Regions from separate parts of the Leclercia pneumoniae genome, predicted to be linked through region 1. Evidence: predicted binding sites of a transcription regulator. Region 1 holds the regulator's gene; each other region holds the start of a gene.
What was found. Region 1 encodes Fur, which represses iron uptake genes when iron is present. Its sites were predicted from a motif close to ATAATAATGAGAACNACTATCAA; they were not measured.
Positions count from the first base shown of each region.

Region 1 (4,206 bases):
GGAGCCAACTTTGATTACGGTGATGCCGGTGCGTTGAGCTTCTCTTACATGTGGACGAACGAATATAAATCGCCGTGGCACATCGAAATGGATAAGTTTTATCAAAATGATAAAACCACCAAAGTGGATTATCTTCACTCCTTCGGCGCGAAATATGACTTCAAAAATAACCTGGTGCTGGAAGCGGCATTTGGCCAGGCGGAAGGCTATATCGATCAGTACTTCGCCAAAGCCAGCTACAAACTGGATATTATCGGCGGCCCACTGACCACCACTTATCAGTTCTACGGTACGCGCGATAAAGTCAGCGACGGCAGCGTTAACGATATTTATGATGGCACCGCATGGCTGCAGGCGCTTACCTTCGGCTACAAGGTAGGGCAGGTGGATTTACGCCTCGAAGGGACCTATGTGAAGGCCGACGGGCAGCAGGGTTACTTCCTGCAACGTATGACGCCAACCTACGCCTCCTCTAATGGTCGACTGGACGTATGGTGGGATAACCGTTCTGACTTCAACGCCGATGGCGAAAAAGCAATCTTCTTTGGCGCTATGTATGATCTGAAAAACTGGAACCTGCCAGGCTGGGCGGTGGGAGCATCTTATGCTTACGCCTGGGATGTAAAACCGGGCGATATGGCGACCCCAGACGCCTATTACGATCCTAACTACCGTCTGAAAGAGTCTGCTTACAGTCTGGACGCGATTTATACCCTGCAGGATGGGCGTGCGAAAGGCACCATGTTTAAGCTGCACTTCACCCAGTACGACAACCACTCCGACATTCCGAGCTACGCTGGTGGCTATGGCAACATCTTCCAGGATGAGCGTGACGTGAAGTTTATGGTTATCGCACCGTTCACCATTTTCTGATGCGCATCGCGCAGACTGGAGCAAAGAGTATGTTGAAAAAAATGGTTCTTGTGGCCGTGCTGGCCTCGGGGCTGGCGGCTTGCGCCCACTCTCCGGCACAGAAAGAGGATTCACGCCTGAAAGAGGCTTACAGCGCCTGTATTAATACGGCGCAAGGCTCCCCGGAAAAACTGGAGGCCTGCCAGAGCGTGCTGAACGTGCTAAGGAAAGAGAAAGCACATGAACAGTTTGCTACGCAGGAGAACGTTCGCGTAATGGATTATCAGGCCTGTATACAGGCGCGTAAAACAGGTAACGATCAGGAAGTGGCAAAACGCTGCGATAAAATCTGGCAGGAAATACGTAACAACAACGCACAGTAAGTGGTTGTTATCATACCCGGTGGCGCATTCATCTGCGGCACCGGTTTTTTTTGCCTTCTGATGGGCAAAAAAAAGCCAACCGTCAGGTTGGCTCAGAGTACGAGAAGTGATTAACGGGCGTCGTGCGCGTGATCGTCTTCGCGGCAATCGCCTTCAGCACAGTGACCATACAGGTAGAGGCTGTGGTTGGTCAGACGAATGCCATGACGAGCGGCGATTTCGCGCTGACGTAATTCGATGGAATCATCACTGAATTCGATCACTTTGCCGCAATCCAGGCAAATCAGGTGATCGTGATGGTGCTGCTGAGTCAGTTCGAAAACAGACTTGCCGCCTTCGAAATTGTGACGGGTTACAATGCCGGCGTCATCAAACTGGTTCAGAACACGATAAACGGTAGCCAGACCAATCTCTTCGCCCATGTCGATAAGACGTTTATATAAGTCTTCCGCACTGACATGATGGTTTACCGGTTCCTGAAGTACTTCCAAAATTTTAAGACGAGGAAGCGTGACTTTCAGCCCGGCCTTCTTTAATGCGGTATTGTTGTCAGTCATGCGGAATCTGTCCTGTTGCTAAACGATTCACTTCAAACAGAGAAGTGACAGAAAATGCAGTTGAGATAATGCGTCTCATTATAGAACTGCCATGCTTAAATGAAAACTGCAAGCCTCAAGCAAAGTATGCTTATAAAAACGTGGTGCTGCCAACAAAGTTGTTATCAAGCTACCCCGTTTGACCTGGATCATTGTACAGGTATGAAAGCAAAAGTTAAAAATTTGTAGCAATTATTTTGATTGATATTACCTATCAATACAGCGCAGCGTCATCGCTGCGCTGTATTGCAATCAGGCATTGATAATGGCGTCGAGCTGCAGCTCTTCACGAATCTGCTTAACCCATTTATCAACGCGCTCTGCGGTCAGCTCTGGCTGACGATCTTCATCGATGGCCAGGCCCACAAAGTTATTATCATCCGCCAGACCTTTAGAGGCTTCGAAGTGATAGCCCGCCGTTGGCCAGTGACCCACGATCACGGCGCCGCGTGGTTCGATGATGTCGCGAATCGTACCCAGGGCATCGCAGAAGTACTCTGCGTAGTCTTCCTGATCCCCACAGCCGAAGAGGGCAACCAGCTTACCGGTGAAGTCTACCTCTTCGAGGGACGGGAAGAAGTCATCCCAGTCACACTGCGCTTCGCCGTAGTACCAGGTCGGGATGCCCAGCAGCAGAATATCGTAGCCTTCCAGATCTTCTTTGCTGCTTTTAGCTATGTCATGAACATCGGCAACGTCTTTACCCAACTGTTTTTGAATGTTTTTTGCGATGTTTTCCGTGTTACCGGTGTCGCTGCCGAAAAAAATGCCGATGATAGCCATGAGTAAAATAACCTCTTGAAACTTAATAGTATGGTGGCGCAAATTGTCCACGGATAAGGGCAATCATAGCAGAACAGAGAAGCCTGCGGAAACTGCTATCGCGCAGGACTGCACTCTGTGCTACATGAAAACAAGAAGAAGGGGATTTTTCTGACTTAGGCTTTGCCGTGCAGCTGTTCCAGCTGCAGCATCAGCATCTCTTCGATAAGTTCGCTACGGCTCATCTCCCGGGCCGCGGCCAGTTCGTTCAGGGCATCTACGGCGTCAGCGTTCAATTTTAACTCGACGCGTTTAAGCCCACGACTTTTATCGCGTTTAAGTTGGTTGCGCTTATTGATGCGCAGCTGTTCATCGCGCGAAAGCGGATTGGTTTTCGGTCGTCCCGGGCGACGCTCATTCGCGAACAGATCTAGTGTCGTGCGGTCCGTTTGTTCTTTGGCCATGATTTTGAGACTTCGGGGGAAACAAAGACGCCCTGCTAAAGCCCGGGCGATAAGCGCGCCATCATACATCACCGAAAACAGCACGCCAACGACTGGTCGCCCCCAGACGACCGGTCGCTTTCTTTTTAATCAATTTTTTAATCAATTCTCGCCTTCAGCGAGGTAACGACGGATGGCACGTAGCACGGCATCAGGTTTTTCAGCATGAACCCAGTGTCCTGCCCCCGCAATGACATGCGCCCGGGCCTGAGGGAATTGCGCCAGAAGTGCTTCACGGTAAGCCTCGGTAACGTAAGGTGAGTTGCCACCGCAAATAAAGAGCGTCGGATGCGGCCAGACCGGAACGGTCTGCCAGCCCACAATATTGGCATATTGATCCCACAACACAGCAACATCGAAGCGCCAGGCGCCATCAATAAAGGATTTCAGCAAGAACTGCACCACCCCCTCTTCATCGAGATGCTGGCGCATAATCGCAGCGGCCTGCTGGCGTGTCGTCACCGCTGCGTCCGTGACCGCATTGATAGCAGCAAAGATCTCATCATGACGACGTACTTGATAATTAACCGGCGCCACATCAATGACCACCAGCCCCGCAATGCGTTCCGGGGCCAGCGCCGTCAGCGCCATCACCGCTTTGCCGCCCATCGAGTGGCCAATCAATACGGCTTTCTCAATGTTGTGCGCATCCAGCGTGTCCAGCAGATCCTGAGCCATCGCGGCGTAGGTCATTTCAGAGGAACGAGGCGACTGACCGTGGTTACGCATATCCACCTGCAGGATATCGTGATCGGTGACTAAATCCCGCGCCAGCACGCCCAGGTTATCCAGGCTACCAAACAGACCGTGAACCAGAACAACGGGAGAATTATTGTGCGGCGATTGTGCAGATTGCGCTCGGGTATTTAATTTCATGGCAAAGTTCTTTTTTTACGGATGTCAGGTTAGGGTATTATGTTGACCATTCTGCCGCCCGGCTGCAAGGAAACAGTTTAATCTGACTTTTGCCGCCACTCAGGTTTGACGCTATCCGCTGTTGGGTTTAGACCTTATACTCCCAACGACTTGTATTCAGATAAGATATCGCACTGGATTAAGATGAAAACAATCGAAGTTGATGACGAGCTCTATCACTATATTGCCAGCCAG
Region 1 is NZ_CP071383.1:1,232,758-1,236,963, forward strand. It holds gene chiP (chitoporin ChiP) at 1-873, shown strand, start outside; gene chiQ (ChiQ/YbfN family lipoprotein) at 906-1,235, shown strand; gene fur (ferric iron uptake transcriptional regulator) at 1,346-1,792, opposite strand; gene fldA (flavodoxin FldA) at 2,084-2,614, opposite strand; gene ybfE (LexA regulated protein) at 2,770-3,057, opposite strand; gene ybfF (esterase) at 3,199-3,972, opposite strand; gene seqA (replication initiation negative regulator SeqA) at 4,156-4,206, shown strand, end outside.

Region 2 (4,206 bases), 640 kb from region 1:
CTGCTGATGACCGCTGGTCAGCGCCACGGAGTAAAACTCACCGATGGAGTTATCGCCGCGCAGAATGCAGCTTGGGTACTTCCAGGTGATGGCGGAGCCGGTTTCCGACTGGGTCCAGGACATCTTGCTGTTTTCACCTTCGCACAGGGCACGCTTGGTGACGAAGTTCAGGATGCCGCCGGTGTTGTTATCCCCCGGGAACCAGTTTTGTACCGTGGAGTACTTCACTTCCGCATCTTTGTGAATAATCACTTCCACCACGGCCGCATGCAGCTGATAGCTGTCTCGTACCGGCGCAGAACAGCCCTCGATGTAACTGACGTAACTGCCCTCATCGGCAACCAGGATGGTGCGTTCAAACTGACCTGTTTTTTCCGCGTTGATACGGAAATAGGTCGACAGCTCCATCGGGCAGCGCACCCCTTTTGGCACGTAGATGAAGGTGCCGTCCGAGGCCACGGCCGCATTCAGCGCTGCAAAGAAGTTGTCGTTGCTGGGCACCACGGTGCCAATATATTTCTGCACCAGCTCCGGATGATCGTGTATCGCCTCGCCAAAGGAGCAGAAGATAATCCCCTGTTCCGCCAGTTTTTCACGATAGGTCGTCGCCACGGAGACGGAGTCGAAGATGGCGTCTACGGCCACTTCTCGCCCTTCACGCACCGGCACCCCGAGCTGCTCAAAGGCCTCTTCCACCTCTTTGCTCAGGAAGGTGTTGGCGCCGGTCTGCTGTACGGCCCCCGGCTCAGAGGCGCAGGTATCGTCGCAGTTACCGCAGGAAGGGGCGGAGTAGTAGCTGTAATCTTGATAGTTCAGCTTATCGTAGTGCGCCTTCAGCCAGTGCGGCTCGTCCATTTCCAGCCAGGCTTTGTAAGCGCTCAGGCGAAATTCAAGCATCCACTCAGGCTCATTACGGCGTGCTGAGATAGCGCGCACCACCTCTTCGCTGATCCCTTTTGCCAGCTCGTCGGTTTGTAAATGGGTAAAGAAGCCCTCTTTATAATTGAGTTGGCCACCGGACCAGGTTTTGACATCGTCAGTTGCTTCAGTATTACGAGACATAGTACCGCCTATACCCCAAAGCTTTCGCCGCACCCACATTCGTTCTGGGCTTTCGGGTTGTTGAATTTGAATAACTGGTTTAAACCTTCGCGCACGTAATCCACTTCAGTACCGTCAATAAACGGCATCGCCTGTAACGGCACATACAATTTTGCACCGTCATGCTCGAAAATAAGGTCGTCTTTTTGCGGCTCGCTGACGGTATCCAGCACATAGCCGAAACCGGCGCAGCCGGTCGTCTTGACGCTTAAGCGCACGCCCAGCATGCCGGGCTGTTTCTCCACCAGCTCATGAATATGCTTCGCTGCCGCAGGGGTAAGCGACAGTCCGCGCCATGTGAAATCCGCTGGGTTGAACGTTTCTGAATGCAATTCCATAGGTCCACCTCATTTGTTGCGCCATCAGGGCATAACACCATGTTAGTGATAACGATTATCACTTCAACCCCCTGACAGCAGGGGCTTTCTGCTTAATCGCCCTTTTTGGCTACTTTCATTAAGCATAGACCCTGCCTGAGTTGTTATCAGGCAAGGATTATTTTAATCAATTCATTGATTAATAATGGATTTAGACGCGCTAATCGATGAGACGGGTAGAAATGGTAAAGTTGTATAGGGAATGCCTATTTATGAGATAGTTTTTTGAGCAGGCTTCGTTGATGAAGAGCGCGGCCGGCAACCCGACTCTTCCGGAACAGTCATAGAAGGGAAACCAGGTGTGAAGCGAGACCCTACCTGTATTGGCGGTTCGCAAAGTCTGGCGTTAGGCGGTAGACCCGGTTACGTTATCTGCCTCTTAAAGATTAGGTGCCACTATGAATACATTTTCGATTATTGCCATCCCGTTTTTCGTGGTGGCTATAGTAATGCTGACGCTCGCGGGCACTCGCAAAAACCGGGCGTTTCTCATCGTGGGTGGCGTCTTTATGGCTTCGAGCATAGTGAACGCGGCGATCGGCCTGTCATTGTAATTCAGCCAAAAGAAAACCCTTAAGACTACCCGTGGGTAATCTTAAGGGTTCCTTGCTCCATCCGGCGCTTATCTCCGGCACTCTGTGGCTTAGCTCTTGAAGGAGCATCAGAATAGTCTCATGAATAGCGGGCGGTGATTTGACATAAATTGCGGCGCCGCTCTGCAAAGCGCACAGAAAGCATAAAGGCCGCAATCGCGGCCTTTATTACAGAGTGCAGAAATTAATGGACGTGAACACCCAACCGCCAGGCAAAGTAGATCTCTTCTTTCAATTCGCTTGAAGAGAGCGTGAGCAGATCCGTAAATTCCAGTTCAAGCTGTTTCAGCTTTTTCAAATACTGAGCCGGAGAAAGGTTGCTCGTATCGCGGCGTAAATATTCAATGGCCAGTTGGGTTGGGTTCAAATCGGTATCCATAATGTCCTCGTTTATGTACAAAACGCGACCAGTATATCACACTTTGCTGTTCGTTTTTTGACCATAAACAAGGCATCCCCGCCTTTTTTTACACCACCGCGGTTGTGAGCCGCGAGGAGCAGCACAGCCGTTGCTGCTCATCGTAGATCTCAATCTGCCACACCTGATGGCGCCCCCCGGCGTGCAGCGCGCGGCAGACGCCGCGCACCCTACCACTCCGCACAGAACGAAGATGATTGGCATTGACCTCGAGGCCTACCACCTTCTGTTCCCCCTCGGTGCAGAGATAACCGGCGACCGACCCCAGCGTTTCGGCGAGCACCACGGAGGCGCCGCCATGCAGCAGACCGAATGGCTGATGCGTCCGGCTATCGACGGGCATGGTGGCTTCCAGCTCATCATCACCGAGGCGGGTGAACTGTATATCCAGCAGGCCGACCATATTGTCCGCGCCCATGGCGTTTAAGGCCTCAAGCGTCGTGGTACGTCTCCAGATCATCCCATAATCTCCAGTAATGCCTGCAGAGGGTGACGCACGCCGCTGCCCTCGATGCGCTTCACCTGGCTGCGGCACGAGTAGCCGGTAGCCAGACAGCGGTTTCGCGGCAGGCGCTGCATCGCCTGGCGCCAGGAGAGCTCATAAATACCCAGCGAGTTGGCATGGTTTTTCACCTCATGTCCGTAAGTTCCTGCCATACCGCAGCACCCTACGTTGACGTTTTCCAGCTTCGCGCCAAAACGGGCGAAGATAGATGCCCACTGTCCCGGCGCCCCGGGCAGCGCCGTCACTTCCGTACAGTGACCAAACAGATACCAGGACTCCCCGCTGGACTCCGGCACCGCAGGGTTATTCAGCACGGCTGGCAGCCATTCATGCACCAGCTGAACGTGGAAATCTCCACGTTTGTCTCCCAGCGTCTGTTTGTACTCATCGCGATAACAGAGCACCAGCGCCGGGTCGACACCCACCATCGGCATCCCCAACTGCGCCACGCGGTTGAGGAAATCAGAGGTCTTCTGCGCGGTTTTCGCAAAGCGGTTGAGGAACCCCTTAATATGCTGCGCCTTGCCGTTGGGCGAGAACGGCAGCACCACGGGTTGATGATCGAGGCGTTCCACCAGCCGGATGAAATCGGCCACAACCTGCGCGTCGTAATAGCTGGTAAAAGGATCCTGCACCACCAGCACGGTGCGGGCTTTCTGTTCGTCGCTCAGGGCTTCGAGCTGTTCGAGCGTAGTGTTGGCGGAGCGGTGACCCACAAGCTGCTGCTGCAGCGACGGCACCGACAGCAGCGGCAGATCGATCATACCGATGTGCTTACCGGAAAGTTTGCGCACCATCGGCTGTTTAAGGAAGAAGTTGAAGGTCTTCGGCGCGCGGGCCATAAGGGGGGCGTAGCTCTCCACCGTCGCCACCAGGTGATCGCGCACCGGGCGCAGATAGCGGGTGTGATAAAGCTGCAGGAAGCGTGACCGGAACTCCGGCACATCGATCTTGATTGGGCACTGCGTAGAGCACGCTTTACAGGCCAGACAACCGGACATCGCCTCTTTTACTTCATGCGAGAAGTCATACTCCCCTTTGCGGGCATGCCAGCTATTGCGCGTGCGCTCGATAAGTGAACGCAGGCTGGCGCGTTTCCCGGGCAGCTCTTTTTCCAGCACCAGCGGATCCACACCCCGATCGGCCAACAGACGCAGCCATTCACGCACCAGGGTGGCGCGCCCTTTTGGCGAGTGAATGCGGTTGCTGGTG
Region 2 is NZ_CP071383.1:1,875,992-1,880,197, reverse strand. It holds gene sufB (Fe-S cluster assembly protein SufB) at 1-1,062, opposite strand, end outside; gene sufA (Fe-S cluster assembly scaffold SufA) at 1,071-1,439, opposite strand; gene JZ655_RS09020 (hypothetical protein) at 1,877-2,032, shown strand; gene JZ655_RS09015 (YdiH family protein) at 2,256-2,450, opposite strand; gene menI (1,4-dihydroxy-2-naphthoyl-CoA hydrolase) at 2,539-2,949, opposite strand; gene ydiJ (D-2-hydroxyglutarate dehydrogenase YdiJ) at 2,946-4,206, opposite strand, start outside.
Region 2: the regulator Fur is predicted to act here: its motif matches at 1,479-1,501, upstream of sufA (Fe-S cluster assembly scaffold SufA).

Region 3 (4,206 bases), 1.4 Mb from region 1:
GCAGGCAGTTCACAAAGCGGTGGATTTCGCGTAGCGAAAGTGTGCGCTGAGCAGGTTCATAGCGGGCCAGCATGACGCGGCCGCTGGAGGCACCTAAATCGACAGCCACACAATGGCGAACAGTCATGGTCAGATCCTTTCTTAAGTCATTAGCGGAGAGTGTAAGAAAGGGAAGAAAAACAGACCTTCTTGCCACTGACAGGCAAAATCGGCAGCTGGCAAGAAAGCGAAGGTGAACGTGAGAGAGTTCACAGTTTCCAGTTATCCCCGGGAATTCAGGAGATGTGACCCTGACCGCATTTCCCGATCTTTCCGCGCGTTTCTTAAAAAACCGACAGGCTTTGCGCACTTTGCTGTCAAAAATTTAAGGTGAGTTCGCAGGGGCTTAATTACTATTTTGAGAACATTTCTCATTCGTAGGGGCCGTTATGACCGTACTGCACAGCGTGGATTTTTTCCCTTCTGGAGGTTCGCCAGTCGCGATCGAGCCACGGCTTCCTCAGGCGGCGTTTCCAGAACACCATCATGATTTTCATGAGATTGTGATTGTGGAACACGGCACCGGCATACACGTATTCAACGGCCAGCCCTACACCATTAGCGGCGGTACCGTCTGCTTTGTGCGCGATCATGATCGGCATTTATATGAACATACTGACAACCTCTGCCTGACCAATGTTCTCTACCGTTCGCCAGAGGCGTTCCAGTTTCTGTCGGGACTGAATAAGCTGTTGCCGCAGGAGCAGGACGGCCATTATCCGTCGCACTGGCGTGTTAACCAGTCCACCTTACAGCAGGTGAGGCAGCTGGTAAGCCAGATGGAGATGATGGACGCTGGCGGGGATACCCATGCGATCGCCAGTTATGAGTTGCTGTTTATGCAGCTGCTGGTCCTGCTGCGCCGTAGCAGCCTGATGGAAAAGGCGGGCAATAACGATGAGCGTCTTAATCAGCTGATGGCGTGGCTGGAAGACCATTTTGCCGAAGATGTGTGCTGGGAAACGCTGGCAGATAACTTTTCGCTTTCGCTGCGCACCCTGCATCGCCAGCTGAAACAGCACACCGGGTCGACGCCACAGCGCTATCTCAACCGTTTACGCCTGATTAAGGCGCGTCATCTGTTGCGCCACACCGATGAGAGCGTGACAGATATCGCTTATCGCTGCGGTTTCGGCGACAGTAACCATTTTTCAACGCTATTTCGCCGGGAATTTAACTGGTCCCCGCGCGACATTCGCCAGGGCCGGGATACGCCGCTTCAGTAACGCGAGTAAAATCACCGTTTTTTCAGCGTAAATGGCCGATAATAAGCGGTTATTAGTCGTTGAGGTGTACCGTGGCCGCTCAGTTGATCCTTCGCAAAGCCGACTTTTTTGCCGGTGCCGGCCAGGCCGTTGCCGTGGCGGATCGCTACCCGCAAAATGTCTTTGCCGAGCATACCCATGAGTTTTGCGAAATGGTTTTGGTCTGGCGAGGCAACGGGCTTCACGTGCTTAATGACCGTCCTTATCGCATCACCCGCGGTGACCTGTTTTACATTCGCGCCGAAGATAAACACTCCTACGCTTCTGTTAACGACCTGGTGTTGCAGAACGTTATCTACTGCCCTGAAAGGCTGAAGCTCAACGTCGACTGGGCGGCGGCTATTCCGCGTTTTACTGAGGCGCGCGGCGAACCGCACTGGCGACTGAGCAGTAACGGCGTGACTCAGGTTCGACAGGTGATTGCCCAACTGGAGCAAGAGAGCCAGAAGAGTGATCCCCTTGCTAACTCAATGTCTGAACTCCTTTTCGCGCAGCTGGTGATGACCCTTAAGCGCTTTCGTTACGCCACCGATCACCCTTCAGCGAATGAGCAGGAAGCCCTTCTCGACAAACTTATCACCGCCCTAGCGGGCAGCCTGAACCGCAGCTTTGTGCTGGAGAAGTTCTGCGAGCAGGAGCAGTGCAGCGAGCGGGCATTACGTCAACAGTTCCGCACGCAGACCGGTATGACGGTTAATCATTACCTGCGCCAGCTGCGGATCTGCCACGCACAATATCTGTTGCAGCACACGGAACTGATGGTGAGTGAGGTGGCGATGCGCTGTGGTTTTGAGGACAGTAACTACTTCTCTGTGGTGTTCAACCGCGAAGTGGGCATGACGCCGGTCCAGTGGCGCCAGCGCAGCCGCAAGGCGGCATGATCGCCCCGTCATTCAGTCATTTATAATAAAATAATAACCACACAAAGTGTACGGCATTGATAATCATTTTCAATATCATTTAATTAACTATAATGAACCAACTGCTTACGCGGCATTAACAGCTGTGCCGCCCGACACTAATGGAGAGGATTATGAGTTATACACTGCCATCCCTGCCGTATGCCTATGACGCACTGGAACCGCATTTCGACAAGCAGACGATGGAAATCCATCACACTAAACACCACCAGACTTACGTGAACAACGCGAACGCCGCGCTGGAAAGCCTGCCAGAGTTCGCTAACCTGCCGGTTGAAGAGCTGATCACCAAACTGGACCAGCTGCCAGCCGACAAAAAAACCGTACTGCGTAACAACGCAGGTGGTCACGCTAACCACAGCCTGTTCTGGAAAGGCCTGAAAACTGGCACCACCCTGCAGGGCGACCTGAAAGCCGCTATCGAGCGTGACTTCGGTTCCGTGGACAACTTCAAAGCTGAGTTTGAAAAAGCCGCTGCGACCCGTTTCGGCTCTGGCTGGGCTTGGCTGGTGCTGAAAGGCGACAAACTGGCGGTAGTTTCTACTGCTAACCAGGACTCCCCGCTGATGGGTGAAGCAATCTCTGGTGCATCCGGCTTCCCAATCCTGGGTCTGGACGTGTGGGAACACGCTTACTACCTGAAGTTCCAGAACCGTCGCCCTGACTACATCAAAGCCTTCTGGGATGTCGTGAACTGGGACGAAGCTGCTGCGCGTTTCGCTGCTAAAAAATAAGGTTGCATTGACCTGAATGAGAAGCGAGTCTGATGACTCGCTTTTTTTGTATCTGAAGGAGTAGAGATGCACTACCCGGTCAACGTGTTTACAGGCAAGGTAACGGAGTACGAAGGCAGCCGCCCCAGCGCTATCGCAAAAGTACAGGTGGACGGCGAGCTGAGCTTAACCGAGCGCGGTCTCGTGGGTGATGAGCAGGCTGAAAAGAAAATTCACGGCGGGCCGGAGCGCGCGCTGTGCCACTATCCGCGCGAGCATTATGCTTTCTGGATGAACGAATTCCCCGGGCAGGCGGAGCGCTTCGTCGCCCCCGCGTTTGGCGAGAACCTCTCTACCGAAGGGCTGACCGAACAAAACGTCTTTATCGGCGATATCTTCCGCTGGGGTGATGCCCTGATTCAGGTGACGCAGCCGCGTTCGCCGTGCTTCAAACTTAACTACCATTTTGGCATAGAGGATATGTCCGCCCGGCTGCAAAGTGCCGGTAAAACCGGCTGGCTCTACCGGGTGGTGCTGGCGGGGAAAGTGCTGACGGATGCCCCACTGGAACTCGTTTCCCGTGTGAGTGATGTGTCGGTGTACGATGCCTGCGCGATCGCCTGGCATATGCCGTTTGACGATGAGCAGTACCATCGTCTGCTGTCGGCGGCAGGATTGTCCACCAGCTGGACCAGAACGATGCAGAAGCGCCGTATTAGCGGGAAGATCGAGGATAATTCGCGGAGATTGTGGGGGAGGTAACGTCCCCTCACCCCGGCCCTCTCCCTAAAGGGGCGAGGGTGAGAAAAACGCACCGGGCAGTCCCCTCTCCCCTGGGGGGAGAGGGTTAGGGTGAGGGGGGGAGCTACGAACGTTTATACAGCGGCAGCCACAGCGTCAACCGCAGACCGCCCAGCGGACTGTCATCGGCTTTCACCCAGCCATTGTGCTGCTGCATCGCGGTCTCGACAATCGCCAGACCCAACCCCGTGCCGCCAGACTCGCGATCGCGCGCCTCATCGGTACGGTAGAACGGACGGAAAATCTGTTCGCGGTCTTCCGGACTGACGCCCGGGCCGTCATCATCCACGTTAATGGTAATGCCGTCTTTATCGACCGAGAAGGCCACCTCAATCTTCGTATGCGAGTAACGCAGGGCGTTACGCACGATATTCTCCAGCGCGCTTTCCAGCGTGTTGGGGTTACCGTACAGCGGCCAGGGTCCGGGCGGGAAGTTAACGGTAAACGACTTGCCCATCTGCTCAGCTT
Region 3 is NZ_CP071383.1:4,270,816-4,275,021, reverse strand. It holds gene rhaB (rhamnulokinase) at 1-127, opposite strand, end outside; gene rhaS (HTH-type transcriptional activator RhaS) at 429-1,265, shown strand; gene rhaR (HTH-type transcriptional activator RhaR) at 1,337-2,185, shown strand; gene sodA (superoxide dismutase [Mn]) at 2,338-2,958, shown strand; gene yiiM (6-hydroxyaminopurine reductase) at 3,025-3,699, shown strand; gene cpxA (envelope stress sensor histidine kinase CpxA) at 3,803-4,206, opposite strand, start outside.
Region 3: the regulator Fur is predicted to act here: its motif matches at 2,242-2,264, upstream of sodA (superoxide dismutase [Mn]).